DNA from 3 places in the Planococcus notacanthi genome. Region 1 is predicted to be linked to each of the others. Evidence: riboswitches for the same ligand, from Rfam matches in the RefSeq annotation. Region 1 holds a riboswitch; each other region holds the start of a gene.
What was found. A riboswitch is a leader RNA that binds a small molecule or an ion and turns the genes downstream of it on or off. The one in region 1 is predicted to bind thiamine pyrophosphate.

Region 1 (4,193 bases):
TTGCCGCCACCGAATCCATTGACATTCGAACAGATTATGGAAGCGCAAGAGCAGGAAGGTGATGGAGGGCAAGAAGAAGAGGAAAGTGAGGCTGAAGAGACAGCCCTACGGCCATCTGCTGGCAGTCCGACCGGTTACCTGGCTTTGCGGGAAGCTTTGCCTTATCTCTAGAAAAGCAAAAGCCTTTGTCGCATAAAAAAGTTCCGGCATGAGTTTCATGCCGGAACTTTTTAATTTAGCGTTTTTTTCCACGCGTCGGAGGTTGCTGTGTAGAAGCTGGTTGCCCAGCTTTTCCTTGTTTTCTTTTATTTAATATTTTACGGATAATCGGATAAGCGATGGGGCCATATTTTATCGCGGATTTCACTAGTCGTCCAATTGCCATATAAATCTCTCCAATCATAGGGTTAGTAATTAGTATTTTCCCGAATCAGGCAGTGTGCAAACATTTTTACGCTGATTGCGCATGTGCCAACAAAATGTCTTTGTATTCATGGACGCTGGAAATCAAGACATACTCGGCGTTGCCATGCCAGTCATCTCCACTTGGTCCAAATTCAATGGCACCTTCGCCGCCGGTGACGGCTGCATAATACCGTGTATCGGCTGCACCGTGCTGGCCGAATAATACGGCTTCTTTATCAGTCGTTTCGAGAATCGCTTTTTGCAGAGTCTGGATAAATGGGTTTTCTTTTGTTGTTGTCAGCGCAGGTGTTGAACCTGAAGCTTTATAATCCATGTCGATGTTCAAGGTTTCAGCTAATTCTGCTAATTGCCGAACGATTTCCTCTTTATCCTGTCCAGGCATAAAACGGATGTCATAAGACATTTCGCACGTTTCAGGCACCACGTTATAACGGTCTCCTGCTTTAATGATCGGCAGGTTCACCGATGGCTGCTCATAATACTCAGTAGATTCTTTCCGGAATGGCAGCTCTGTTGCAGCCATATGGAATTTCATAGCGGATTCGATGGCATTGATGCCTTCCCAAGGGCGGCTGCCGTGTGCAGGCTTGCCTTTGAAAACCATATCCATTCGTAAAATCCCTTTCGACTGCAATCCGACTTTTAAGCCTGTCGGTTCTCCGCAAATAACAAAATCACCATGGAAGCCTTGCTCGACCAACCACTTAGATGTATTGCGGCCACCGATCTCTTCGTCGGTGACAATATGTAATTGAACTTTTCGGTTCAAACCGCTAGGCTCCAGTTCAATAAAGGCTTGCATCATTGCTGCAACACCCGCTTTCATATCAGCTGCGCCGCGTCCGTAAATGCGGTCTTGTTCTTCGACTGGCACAAACTGTTCTTTATGGCCAGGAACTACATCGACATGGCCATTCCAAACAATGGTCTCATTGCCTTGTCCTTTCTCAGCAGTGAGCATCAAGTAGCCTTTATTGTCGTGGACAGTAACCATTTCTCCTTTTTGTTTCAGCCAGTCGGCACAAAAAAGGAGAGCTTCATTTGCTGCTTCTTTTGTATCACTTTGAATTTTAATCAATTCCTTCAATAATTCAATCATTCATTCGGCAACCCAGAATCCCGGCTGCCTCCACCACCTTTCGGATTTTTTCACTACCATCACTTTACCCTGTCAGAGCTACTTAAAACAGTCTTGCATTAGAAAGAGGCCTTGTGTACAATACAGGTGACTGAATAAATATTTGTATACACCACAAGGGGAGCTTTAGCTGAGAGTGAACAATCTGTTCTTACCCTTTGAACCTGTAAGTTAACACTTGCGCAGGGATGTGGATGGAAACCGGCTCTTACAACGGCGCCAGGCTCTGTCCTGACGCCGTTTTTAATATGGTTTTATTCACGGCCCTTCTGGTGATGTGCACAACACATTAAGGAGGAAGTCATGAGAAATAAAAAAGTATTGTTGATGATGGAGATTGCCATTTTTGCAGCTCTTGGATTTGTATTGGATTTTGTTTCTTTCCGGATGCCGCAGGGAGGTTCGGTCAGTCTGGTGATGATCCCGATTATTTTAATTGCATTTAGGCGAGGGGTCGCTGCCGGTGTACTGACGGGAATATTGGTGGGGTTGCTGCAGATTGTTTCGGGCTTTATTTCTGTCGCGCCTTTATCATTCGGATTTGTTGTCATGCAGGTTTTATTGGATTATCTTCTGGCTTACGGTGTCGTAGGACTGGCTGGTGTCATGCGCACCAAGTATCTGCAGCATGCGCATGCCAAGCAAACCGGCAAGATGTTGGCCGCTATTGTCGCAGGGGTGTTGATTGCATCGGTGTTGCGTTATTTGGTTCACGTCATCACAGGAATCCTGTTTTTCGGTATGTTTGCTGAAGGCAATGTGGTCATCTATTCAGCGATCTATAATGCTACCTACATGATACCTGTATTCTTGCTTGCCGCTTTTGTCTGTGCCGCACTTTTTGCCGCTGCACCCAGATTAGTGGATGCCGCTAATACGAATTAACACAAGCAAAGGGCTTTCCGGGAATTCATTCCGGAAAGCCCTTTTCTGTTTAGGAGTTCGAGCTTGCTTGCTAGTTTTTTCAAATCCGCCAAGAAGCCTCCAGTTTAATTTTGTGGTATAATTCTTGAATAGAAAAGCTTGAAAGAAGGGTCATTGATGATAGCAACTACTGATAAAGAAATTGAAATGCTGAAAAAAGCCGGCCAAATGGTGGCTGAAATTCGCGAGGCGATGAAAGCAGCAACCAAAGCTGGAGTCACTACCAAGGAAATTGACGACTTGGGCGGTAAATTATTCGAGGAGCTGGGCGGAGTTTCCGGTCCGAAATCAGAATATGATTTCCCAGGATATACATGCATCAGCGTTAATGAAGAAGTGGCGCACGGCATTCCAGGCAATCGCGTTATCCAGGATGGTGACATCGTAAATATCGATGTTTCTGGTTCATATGAAGGATATTTCTCTGATACGGGAATTTCCTTTGTTGTAGGCGAAGGGCATCCGGATAAAGAAAAAATATGTGAAGCAGCCGCATCTGCGTTCGACCGTGCGATGACAAAAGTCAAAGCCGGCGCTAAACTCAACCAAATCGGCAAGGCAGTGGAACGTGAAGCAAAAGAACAAGGCTTGTTTGTCATTAAAAACCTGACTGGCCATGGCATCGGGAAATCACTGCATGAAGCTCCTCAGCACATTTTGAACTATTATGATGCATGGGAAACGACCATCCTGAAAGAAGGCATGGTACTTGCAGTAGAACCGTTTATCTCACAGAAAGCTGAACATATCGTGGAATCAGGAGACGGCTGGACATTCATCACACCGGACCAGTCATTGGTTGCGCAAATCGAGCATACTGTGCTTGTGACAAAAGGCGAACCGATTCTTTTGACTAAACTGGAAAAATAACTGGCGCATAAATCGAAAAAGGGATTCGGGGTTTTATCCGGATTCCTTTGCCGTTTTCAAGCCAATAAAAAACGGTAGACAAACTCGTAAAACGGAGTTTGTCTACCGAATCAGTGAACTGCCTCGGCAGTTCTTTTTTTAATTAATAGAACACCGGTTAATATAACGCCACTCAAGAACAAGGCAGCAGTTGTCACCAGCATTTCACCTGTACCGTGTTTAACGGCGATTCCAATAAACGCCCAGATAAAGACCAGTGCAAAGGGAATATCGAAATGATGGAAACGGATATGCAGTGCCAGCGCAGTTGCAACAGTCAACATGATGACGGTCCACAGCTGGTCACTGAGCCCCCAGCCGCCCCAATTGTGGTAGGTCAACACAAAGCTGATGTTGGCGATGGTTGCCACACTGATCCATCCCATGTTAACTGAAATCGGCAGCCGTTCTGTGAACTTTCTTTCCGAGTTGCTGTATTGCAGGTAAAGGGCGATCAATGCCACCAAATAGCCGAGCATCGCGGCGATGGACCAGATGAAAAATTCATAATGCCAAAGCAGCAGCCAGCTGATGTTAAAGACACAACTCAAAACAAAGAACAAGACAATTTTAGATGAAGGGGTTTGTCCCTTTCTTAAATTCACCCAGAAAGCGATGATCCAAATCGCCAGCAATAGATAGATAATAGACCAAATTGAAAATACATAACCGGCTGGCGTAAACAGGACCAGAATCCGGTTTGAAATTTCGCCGGTTGTTTGGCCATTCAGCGGCAAAATGTTTGCTAGAGCATTTGTGACAATCACGGCGAGAAAAGCGATTGTCATAAGCAAAA
Region 2 (4,193 bases), on a different contig from region 1:
GTTGGCAACGCAAAGCAAACGCCAGCAATTCAGTGCCCGATAATGCACCCTCACCTTTTTCGCGCAGCTGAAAATGTGTGATTCCACCTTCCAACGCCGCTTTCAATACCTCAAAAGGATTGCGGTCTCCTGAATTCCTGGATCCCATAATAAAATAAATGGAGGGCTTATCGGAAAATTTCAATGTTCGCAGCCTCCTTGCTTTCGGCTAACACCGTTTTATACGCAGCATGGTTAGTCGGCCCATGGCCTGAGCCGATATTCAAGGGCTCGCTGAGTGCAGCGTGAATAAATTGCTTGGCTGTATGGATTGCATCCTGCAATTCTTGCCCTCTAGCCAGCTGCGCGGTCACTGCCGCCGCAAATGTACAGCCGGTGCCATGTGTCTGTCCAGTCGCAATCCGCGCTGAGCGGTACAGCAGCGATTCCCCATTTGCCTGCAGCAAGTAATCTTCAGCATACTGCGGATCTGTTCCGTGTCCGCCTTTAATGACAACTGACTTGGCTCCCATTGCCAGAATCTCTTCAGCAGCCAGGCGGCGGCTCGAGACATCTGTAATGGGGATGCCTGTCAGCACTTCTGCTTCCGGGATGTTTGGCGTGACCAGTAAAGCCACAGGCAGCAAATGGCGGTTTAATGCTTCCACTGCTTCCTGCTGCAGTAAATTGGCTCCTCCTTTGGCGATCATCACCGGGTCCACAACCACATTCCTCCAGTTGAATCGCTGGATCGCGGCAGCAGTTTCTTTGATGATTTCCGGATTGAACAGCATGCCGGTTTTTAAAGCGGTTATTTTAAAATCGCTGCCGACAGCTTCTAATTGCGTTTGCACGGCTTGGGCAGACATGGGATAAATGGCGGTGACTCCTGTCGTATTTTGGGCAGTCACGGCGGTGACCACAGACGTTCCGTAAACTCCCAGTTCCTGAAACGTTTTCAAATCTGCCTGGATGCCCGCACCTCCTCCGGAATCCGATCCGGCAATTGTTAAAGTCTGCGGAATTCTGCTCATCGTAATCCCTCCTGTAAATAGATCTGTTCTTCCACACCGCTATCCGTCAGGCTGGCCAAACGATTAATGAAAGCCGCTTGAAAATCTCCCGGAAGACTCGTTGATTTCGCAGCCAGCTGACCGGCGATTGCATAAAAACGCAATGCGTTGCTGACAGTCTTTACAGGGTCTTCTGGCCGGACTGCCATCGCAGCAGCCACAATGCTGCTAAGCAAACAACCCGTACCGGTAATCGAAGCCATGATCGGATCTCCAAAAGGAATTTCAATCACTTGTTTTCCATCAGTGACAATATCCGTTTTTCCAGTGACCGCTACCACAAAGTTAAATCTTTTTGCAGTGGTGACGGCAAGCTCCCGGACTTCCAGGAGCCCTTCTCCTGCATCCACACCTTTCGACTGCCATTGTTTCCCGGCTACCGCTGCGAGCTCTCCTGCATTGCACCGAAGGACGCTAACGTCAACCAGGTCCAAAATTTCTTTTACAGCCTTCTTCCGGAAATTGCTTGCTCCTGCCCCGACAGGATCCAGTACGACAGGAATACCCAGCCGGTTGGCCGCCTCTCCGGCTGTCAGCATGCTTTTCAGCGATTCTGCATGCAAGGTTCCGATATTCAATGACAAGGCCTGCGCCAAACGGGCAAGTTCAGCTGCTTCTTCAGGCGCTTCTCCCATGATCGGAGAAGCGCCGATCGCCAATAGGCCATTGGCTTGAAAATTCGAAACTACATGATTGGTGATGCAATGGATCAGCGGATTTTCACGTTTTATTTGGCTGAACATGTTACACACCTACTTCTTTAATAGACTCTAATGCCCAGGATTCTTTTTTCCATGCCTGTTCCCAGAAATTCCATTCATAGTAGCTGCTTTTCCGGAAATGATTTTTCAGTTCCTGCCTCCGTATTTCCGGCAGTCCTTCCGCCAGCTTGTCCATGCGCGAAATCTGTTCGTTGACAAGTGAAGCAAACTCATCGGAACCGTATGTTTCAATCCACCGATTATAAATAGGGTGGTCCGGTTTGGCATGTTTCAAACGTTCACCGATTTCAAAGTAAAGCCAGTAGCAAGGCAAAATAGAGGCCAACACATCGGCCAGATCGCCTTCTGACGAACGATACATATGCGAAACATAGGCATATGCAGTTGGAGACGGTTCAAAAGCAGCCCACTCTTCTTTAGTGACTTCCAAAATTTCCATGAACGATTCATGCAATGCCAGCTCAGCACTGCAAGTATGTGCAGAATGGAATGCAAAACGTTGTGTCGTTTCCAGATCCTTGGCCTTTGATGCACCAAGCGCCTGCACTTTCGCAAAGTGCGATAAATAATAGGCATCCTGCATAACATAGAAACGGAATCTGTCGATCGGCAAGGTTCCATCTGCTATGCCTTTCACAAACGGATGATCGAAACTTGCCTGCCACAGGCTGTCGCATTCTTTTCTTACTTCTTTGCAAAATGTCATTTCTCCATCTCCCTTTTTCTATATCCAGTTGCAAGTGGCTAAGCACTGCAACTTTTTTCACAAAATAAAAACGCCGCTTCCCGGCAAAGGGAAGCGGCGTTTGCGATTGTAAAAGAAAATAGCAGACGGTCGCCACTTCCCTCCGCTGGTATGATCCAGATCAGGTTCGAAGGGTCCAGGCTTATGCCTGTCTCAGCCGATATCCGGCTCCCCTAGTGGTGTTTTTATTTGTGTTTTCGAAATCACTATAGCATAGATTCAGAAAATTCTACAGCTTTTATCCGATTTCCCGTTTCATCATCAAAGAAGTGGACGTGAGCCATATCGAATGCAAGCGTTGCCGTATGGCCCGGCTCGATAGTCGTGGTAGCTTCTACGCGAGCAATGAATTCCTGTTCGGCATAAACCGCATGAAGAATCGTTTCTGCTCCTGTCAGTTCAGAAACCGTGATGACTGCTTCAAACTCACTGGTTGGAATATTCGACAGATCTTCATTGTTCACATGAATATGTTCCGGCCGGATTCCCAGCGTAACTGATTTTCCTTCATAGCCTTCATTTTTCAGCATTTCCATCATCTGTGGTGGGATGTCCAGCATTTTGTCCCCCATCACGTAACGTCCCTTATCAATTCTTCCTTCAAAAAAATTCATGGCAGGAGAACCGATAAAACTGCCCACAAACCGGTTTTCAGGAAAATTGTAGACTTCTTTTGGAGAGCCGACCTGCTGAATCAGCCCATCCTTCATAATCACGATTCGAGAAGCCATCGTCATGGCCTCTGTCTGGTCATGGGTTACATATATAGTTGTGGTTTTCAACCGTCTGTGCAACTTAACGATTTCGGCACGCATCTGAACGCGCAGTTTGGCATCTAAGTTGGATAAAGGTTCATCCATCAGGAAGACCTTGGCGTCACGGACAATCGCACGCCCAAGAGCTACACGCTGCCGCTGTCCGCCTGACAATGCTTTCGGTTTTCTGTCTAAATAATCTTCCAATCCCAGAATAGCGGCGGCTTCATTGACACGCCGCTTGATTTCCGCTTTCTTGAACTTTCGCAGCTGCAATCCAAAAGCTATATTTTCATACACGGTCATATGCGGATAAAGGGCATAATTCTGGAAAACCATCGCAATGTCACGTTCTTTCGGCTGGACTTCATTCATGAGTTTGCCGTCTATAAAAAACTCACCTTCTGTTATTTCTTCCAGGCCTGCAATCATCCGGAGAGTCGTGGATTTCCCGCATCCTGACGGGCCGACAAAGACGATAAACTCTTCATCCTGGATATTCAGGTTAAAATCTGATACAGCAAGAGCACCATTATCGTATCTTTTCCCGAGCTTTTCGATTTTGATCTCTGCCATTCCGCATTCTCCTTTTGAATGTTTTTCTTAAGTATAGTTAATTGTCCGTCAATTACAAATTTTTATTATCATGTAAACGCACTCACATTGCGAGTTCTTGCTGCAAAAGCTTGTTTAGAGGGATTTTTAATCCTTTAGAAAGGGGAACGAATCTAAAAGAGCTATTGGGGCATTCCATTTAAATCTTCGGAAGTCGAAGTTAATGCATTCTATAGATACCCCAGCTTGTGCCCATCAAAACAGAAAAGGAGAGGAAGAAATGAAGAAAAAACGCTTGTTTTTAATTGGTTTAATGGGATCGGCTTTGACATTAAGCGGGTGTGCAGGCTTTCAGACCAGCAAT
Region 3 (4,193 bases), on a different contig from region 1:
ACAATGCCCAACCAAAACAGCAGCGGCGTCCAAGGGTTAAAAAAGAATGCCAGTGCGAGCATCGACACGGTGACCAGGACAAACTTGACGGACGGATTCATGTCATGCAAAAGATTCCGCAAGACGGGCCACTCCTTTCGGCGCCAGCAAATGATGCTGTTCCAACAGTTCTTCGTTATGCCAAACATCTTTTGCAGCAAACTTGCCGGTCAATTCGCCGTCTTTGATGAGCAGCACCGAATCAGCCAAGCTCGCCGCAAATTCCATGTCATGTGTAATGATCAGAAAAGTTGCCCCTTCTTTGGCGCGCTGGTCAATCAAAGCAAATAGTTCAAGCAACGCAGCTGTATCCTGTCCGGACGTGGGTTCATCCATCAACAGCACTGGCCGTTTATCCGCGAGCATGGCCGCTATCGCTACGCGCCGTTTTTGCCCATGGCTAATGGCAAATGGATGGGCCTCCTGAATTTCCTCAAGACGCAGACTATCCATCAATTGGGTTAACTCGAAGAGGGTGGAGGCTCCAGAAAAAGCGACTTCCTGGTGGACGCTTTGCGTCAGAAACAGGTATTCCGGCGATTGCGGCACATAGCCGATGCCATCCGATTCTACCTTTCCGCTCGTCCGTTTATAGATGCCGCACAGCGATTTTGCCAAAGTCGACTTGCCGCTGCCGTTCGGTCCGGCAATCACCACCACTTCGCCACGGCTGACGGAAAAAGACAGCGGTGCAAGCAGTTGCCGATCTTTGATTGTGACAGAAAGCTTTTCTGTCTGTAAGGCCACTTCCGACTGGCAACTGGACTGCCGTTTAGGAAATGAAACCGGCTGCCGCGGGATGAATGGGTGGTCTGTGTCTATAGCGCCATTACAGCCCAATTGAATTTCTCGCCCGAAAAACGTGCCCCAGCTATCGAGACGATGCTCGACCGCAACAATAGTCAGGTTGGACTGCTGCTGAAGTTCTTCCAGCCATTCGACAAATTGTTTGGCAGTATAAGGGTCAAGGTGAGACAAAGGCTCATCAAGCAATAAAACCTCCGGATCCATGATCAATGCGCAAGCGGTTGCCACGCGCTGTTTCATTCCTCCGGATAGAGATTGGATAACAGAATGGCGCAGGTGTGAAAGTCCAGTGGCTTCCAAAACGGTGGTGATGCGCGGTTCCATCTCAGCAAGCGGTGCATGCAGATTTTCCAGTGTGAATGCCAGTTCTTCTTCAACGGTCGGCATACAAAACTGGGAATCAGGATCCTGAAAAACAGTCGCGATGCGGTGGTTGATTTCACCTGGCGCATAATCGACCGCAGGTTTCCCGAACAAACGGATTTCTCCGTCTACCAGACCATCGCAGTTATCGGGATAGAGGCGATTGAGCAAATACAATAAAGTGCTTTTTCCGCAGCCGCTTGGACCGGAGATGACCAGCCGTTCACCCTGCTCGACTGAAAAGGAAATGCTTGTTAAGGTTTTTTCGTCATCTTCCGGAAAGCGGAAAGAGAGGTCCGTTAAAGAGAAAATCTCTTCAGGCATTCACATCACCTTTTTTCGTGCGTGCAATTGCATAGCCGCGGAGCGAACCGGTCGCAAGCAAGGCATCGCCAATATACTTGCCGCCGATTCCAGCGATAACAGCACCGCTGAGGACACGGATGGTGAACATCAACGCAACGAATGACGGATCCAGTGCCGCATAGCCTGAAACGAAATAACCGTAGACAAAGCTGAAGACGGCCGATCCAATACCTGCAAGCATAAGGACAAGGATATTGAAATGCTTATAGCCGGTCAATGCAAACGCGGCTTCAGCACCAAGCCCTTGGATAACGCCTGACAAGATCAGACGGGGACCGACGGCATTGCCGATCAGCACTTCAATGGCAGCAGCCATGGTTTCGGACAAAACCGCAGCTCCGGGTTTCCGGATGATATACATGCAGATGATCGAGACGATGAACCAGATGCCAAACATCCATTCATAGGCAATCGGCCCAATCAGTGCGGCCCAAATGTTTGCGGCGTGGAGAAACAGTAAGTAAACGATACCGAAGACTACTGCAAACAGGGACATCAAGACCACTTCTTTTAATTTCCATGATTTCAGCATATTAAGCGCCTCCATGGGACGGGCTGTTGATGCTCATTGATACCGTCATCACCAAATGGCGATGTTCGTCTGAACGGGCATTGGTGAATGCTTCTTCGTAAAAAGCGAAGACATCATGGATATCGCCGTGTATGCCGCTTGCGTAATGCATGGAATCGTTGAAGACCCCTTGTTTTTTGGCACGGTCGACTTCCCGGTAGATGACGGCCATATAATCCGGATTGTTCATCGGATACAGCGCAAACTGGGAAGACACGTATTGTTTGGTGGCATCGGTGTTCAACAATTCATCGTCTTTTTCCAAGTAGACGTCCCCTGATGAATCGCCTGGGCAGCCGATCGAGAAGGTGCCGGACAATGCGACATGTTTACCAGTTTTTGCAGCATGCAAAGCTAATGCCTTTGCGACATTGAATACGTGATTCTGTTTGCCGCGAATGACTGTCGAAACGTCATCGGTGTGCATCCAGACGTTTGAAGTGTCCGTTTCGTTCAATGCTCCTTTAATGACTTTGATGAAATCGCCGGTCATCGGATGAAGCGAAAAGCGAAATCCGACAATCGGGCTGGTACCGCATTGCCATGGTTCCATATCAACATTCCTCCTAAAAATTTGCACAAAAAAGACCGCATCCGTGAAGATGCAGCCATAATCTACAAATAACCAAAAGGAATTATTTCAGAAATGCGCCGCACTTCCTCACGCAGGTATTATCCTGATCGAGTTATAAGGGATCGAAGCTTGCGCTTGCATCTCAGCCATAATGGGCACCCCTAGTGCAGTAAACGGTATGCGGTTTTTGTGTTCGGGTTGTTCCCGATGGGTTTAGTGTAGAGGAAGTGGTGGAGGATGTAAAGGGGAGATTAGAAAGATGTGCTCATTAGTCATTTATGTTGGGATTCTGAAATCGCTTCGGTCGCTTTGGGCATGGCTCCCGCCCAGTCCGTGGACACGCCGGTGCTTTGAGTAGTAAAGTCAGTTTTTTTTATTATCTAGAGTTATCTCCTCACTTCTCGATATTTATTTAGTAAAAGAAATAAGTTTAGAACACTATTTTTCCAATATTTTCTTCTTAAGTTTGTAGATTTTCGTTATACTGGAGTCATTATGACTAGAGGAGGCCAATTGATGAGTACCATTTCCCTTAAAAAGAAAACAGCGAGCATTGTGCTGGAGAAAAAACAATTGACCGGTGTTACAGCTAAAGTCGGCATTGTCTTGGACATTACAGGATCGATGCGGAAGCTGTATCGTGACGGCGTCGTGCAGGAAGTTGTGGAGCGGGTGCTGGCAGTAGCGAGCCAGTTTGATGATGACGGCGAGCTGGATATCTGGGTGTATGACAACGAATTTTCCCGTTTGCCGGCAGCGACAGAAGAGATTTTCATGGGCTACGTAGAAAAAAACATCCTGTCCAATGACAGTGTCCACAAGTTCGGGCGAAACGACGAACCGAAAGTCATGAAAGATGTGATTCAGAAATACACGAAAGAAGAGCCAAGCGATGTGCCGGTTTTTCTGGTCTTCATCAACGATGGCGGATGCAAAGCCGGCATTAAGAAATTCATTGTGGAATCGTCGACTCAGCCGATTTTTTGGCAATTTATCGGAATCGGGGATTCGAACTTCGATGTTTTGAGAAAACTGGATACGATGGAAGGCCGCTTCGTGGATAACGCGAATTTTTTCCATGTCCCGGACATCGAACAAGTGACGGATGAAGAACTATACAATCAAATGCTGAATGAATTTCCCGAGTGGCTGAAAGAAGCGAAGGAAAAAGGCATCTTGCGCAAAAAGCGAAAATCGCCTTTAAACTTTATTTTCCCGAATCGAAACAAATGAGTGAAGCAAAAAGATCCCCGGTGAAATCATTTGATTTCACCGGGGATCTTAGTTACTTAAGTTAATTTTGCTCATAACCGGCATTGAGTTTCCGGTTGTCAGCTTTTTGAACATCGCGGTTGATTGCCGGGCGCGTCAGCGAAAAGACGGCGCAGGCAAGGGCAATCAAGACGATTACAGCGCCAACCCAAGCGGTGCTTGAGACGGAGCCGGTTTGCGTCAAGGTGAAGCCGCCGATGG

Region 2: another riboswitch for thiamine pyrophosphate. It lies ahead of tenA (thiaminase II); the one in region 1 lies ahead of thiT (energy-coupled thiamine transporter ThiT).
Region 3: another riboswitch for thiamine pyrophosphate. It lies ahead of QMA01_RS04010 (YkoF family thiamine/hydroxymethylpyrimidine-binding protein); the one in region 1 lies ahead of thiT (energy-coupled thiamine transporter ThiT).

The regions. Positions count from the first base shown of each region.
Region 1 is NZ_JASDCQ010000006.1:42,210-46,402, reverse strand. Features, by position in the region: gene QMA01_RS16590 (SGNH/GDSL hydrolase family protein) at 1-171, shown strand, start outside; gene QMA01_RS16585 (M20 family metallopeptidase) at 452-1,525, opposite strand; TPP riboswitch at 1,672-1,770, shown strand; gene thiT (energy-coupled thiamine transporter ThiT) at 1,868-2,449, shown strand; gene map (type I methionyl aminopeptidase) at 2,606-3,358, shown strand; gene QMA01_RS16570 (tryptophan-rich sensory protein) at 3,469-4,193, opposite strand, start outside.
Region 2 is NZ_JASDCQ010000002.1:405,694-409,886, reverse strand. Features, by position in the region: gene thiE (thiamine phosphate synthase) at 1-184, opposite strand, end outside; gene thiD (bifunctional hydroxymethylpyrimidine kinase/phosphomethylpyrimidine kinase) at 168-1,013, opposite strand; gene thiM (hydroxyethylthiazole kinase) at 1,010-1,795, opposite strand; gene tenA (thiaminase II) at 1,797-2,480, opposite strand; TPP riboswitch at 2,601-2,704, opposite strand; gene QMA01_RS09505 (ABC transporter ATP-binding protein) at 2,726-3,850, opposite strand; gene QMA01_RS09500 (ABC transporter substrate-binding protein) at 4,110-4,193, shown strand, end outside.
Region 3 is NZ_JASDCQ010000001.1:827,606-831,798, forward strand. Features, by position in the region: gene QMA01_RS03995 (energy-coupling factor transporter transmembrane component T family protein) at 1-122, opposite strand, end outside; gene QMA01_RS04000 (ABC transporter ATP-binding protein) at 103-1,533, opposite strand; gene QMA01_RS04005 (ECF transporter S component) at 1,526-2,107, opposite strand; gene QMA01_RS04010 (YkoF family thiamine/hydroxymethylpyrimidine-binding protein) at 2,109-2,699, opposite strand; TPP riboswitch at 2,788-2,893, opposite strand; gene QMA01_RS04015 (vWA domain-containing protein) at 3,237-3,953, shown strand; gene QMA01_RS04020 (MFS transporter) at 4,015-4,193, opposite strand, start outside.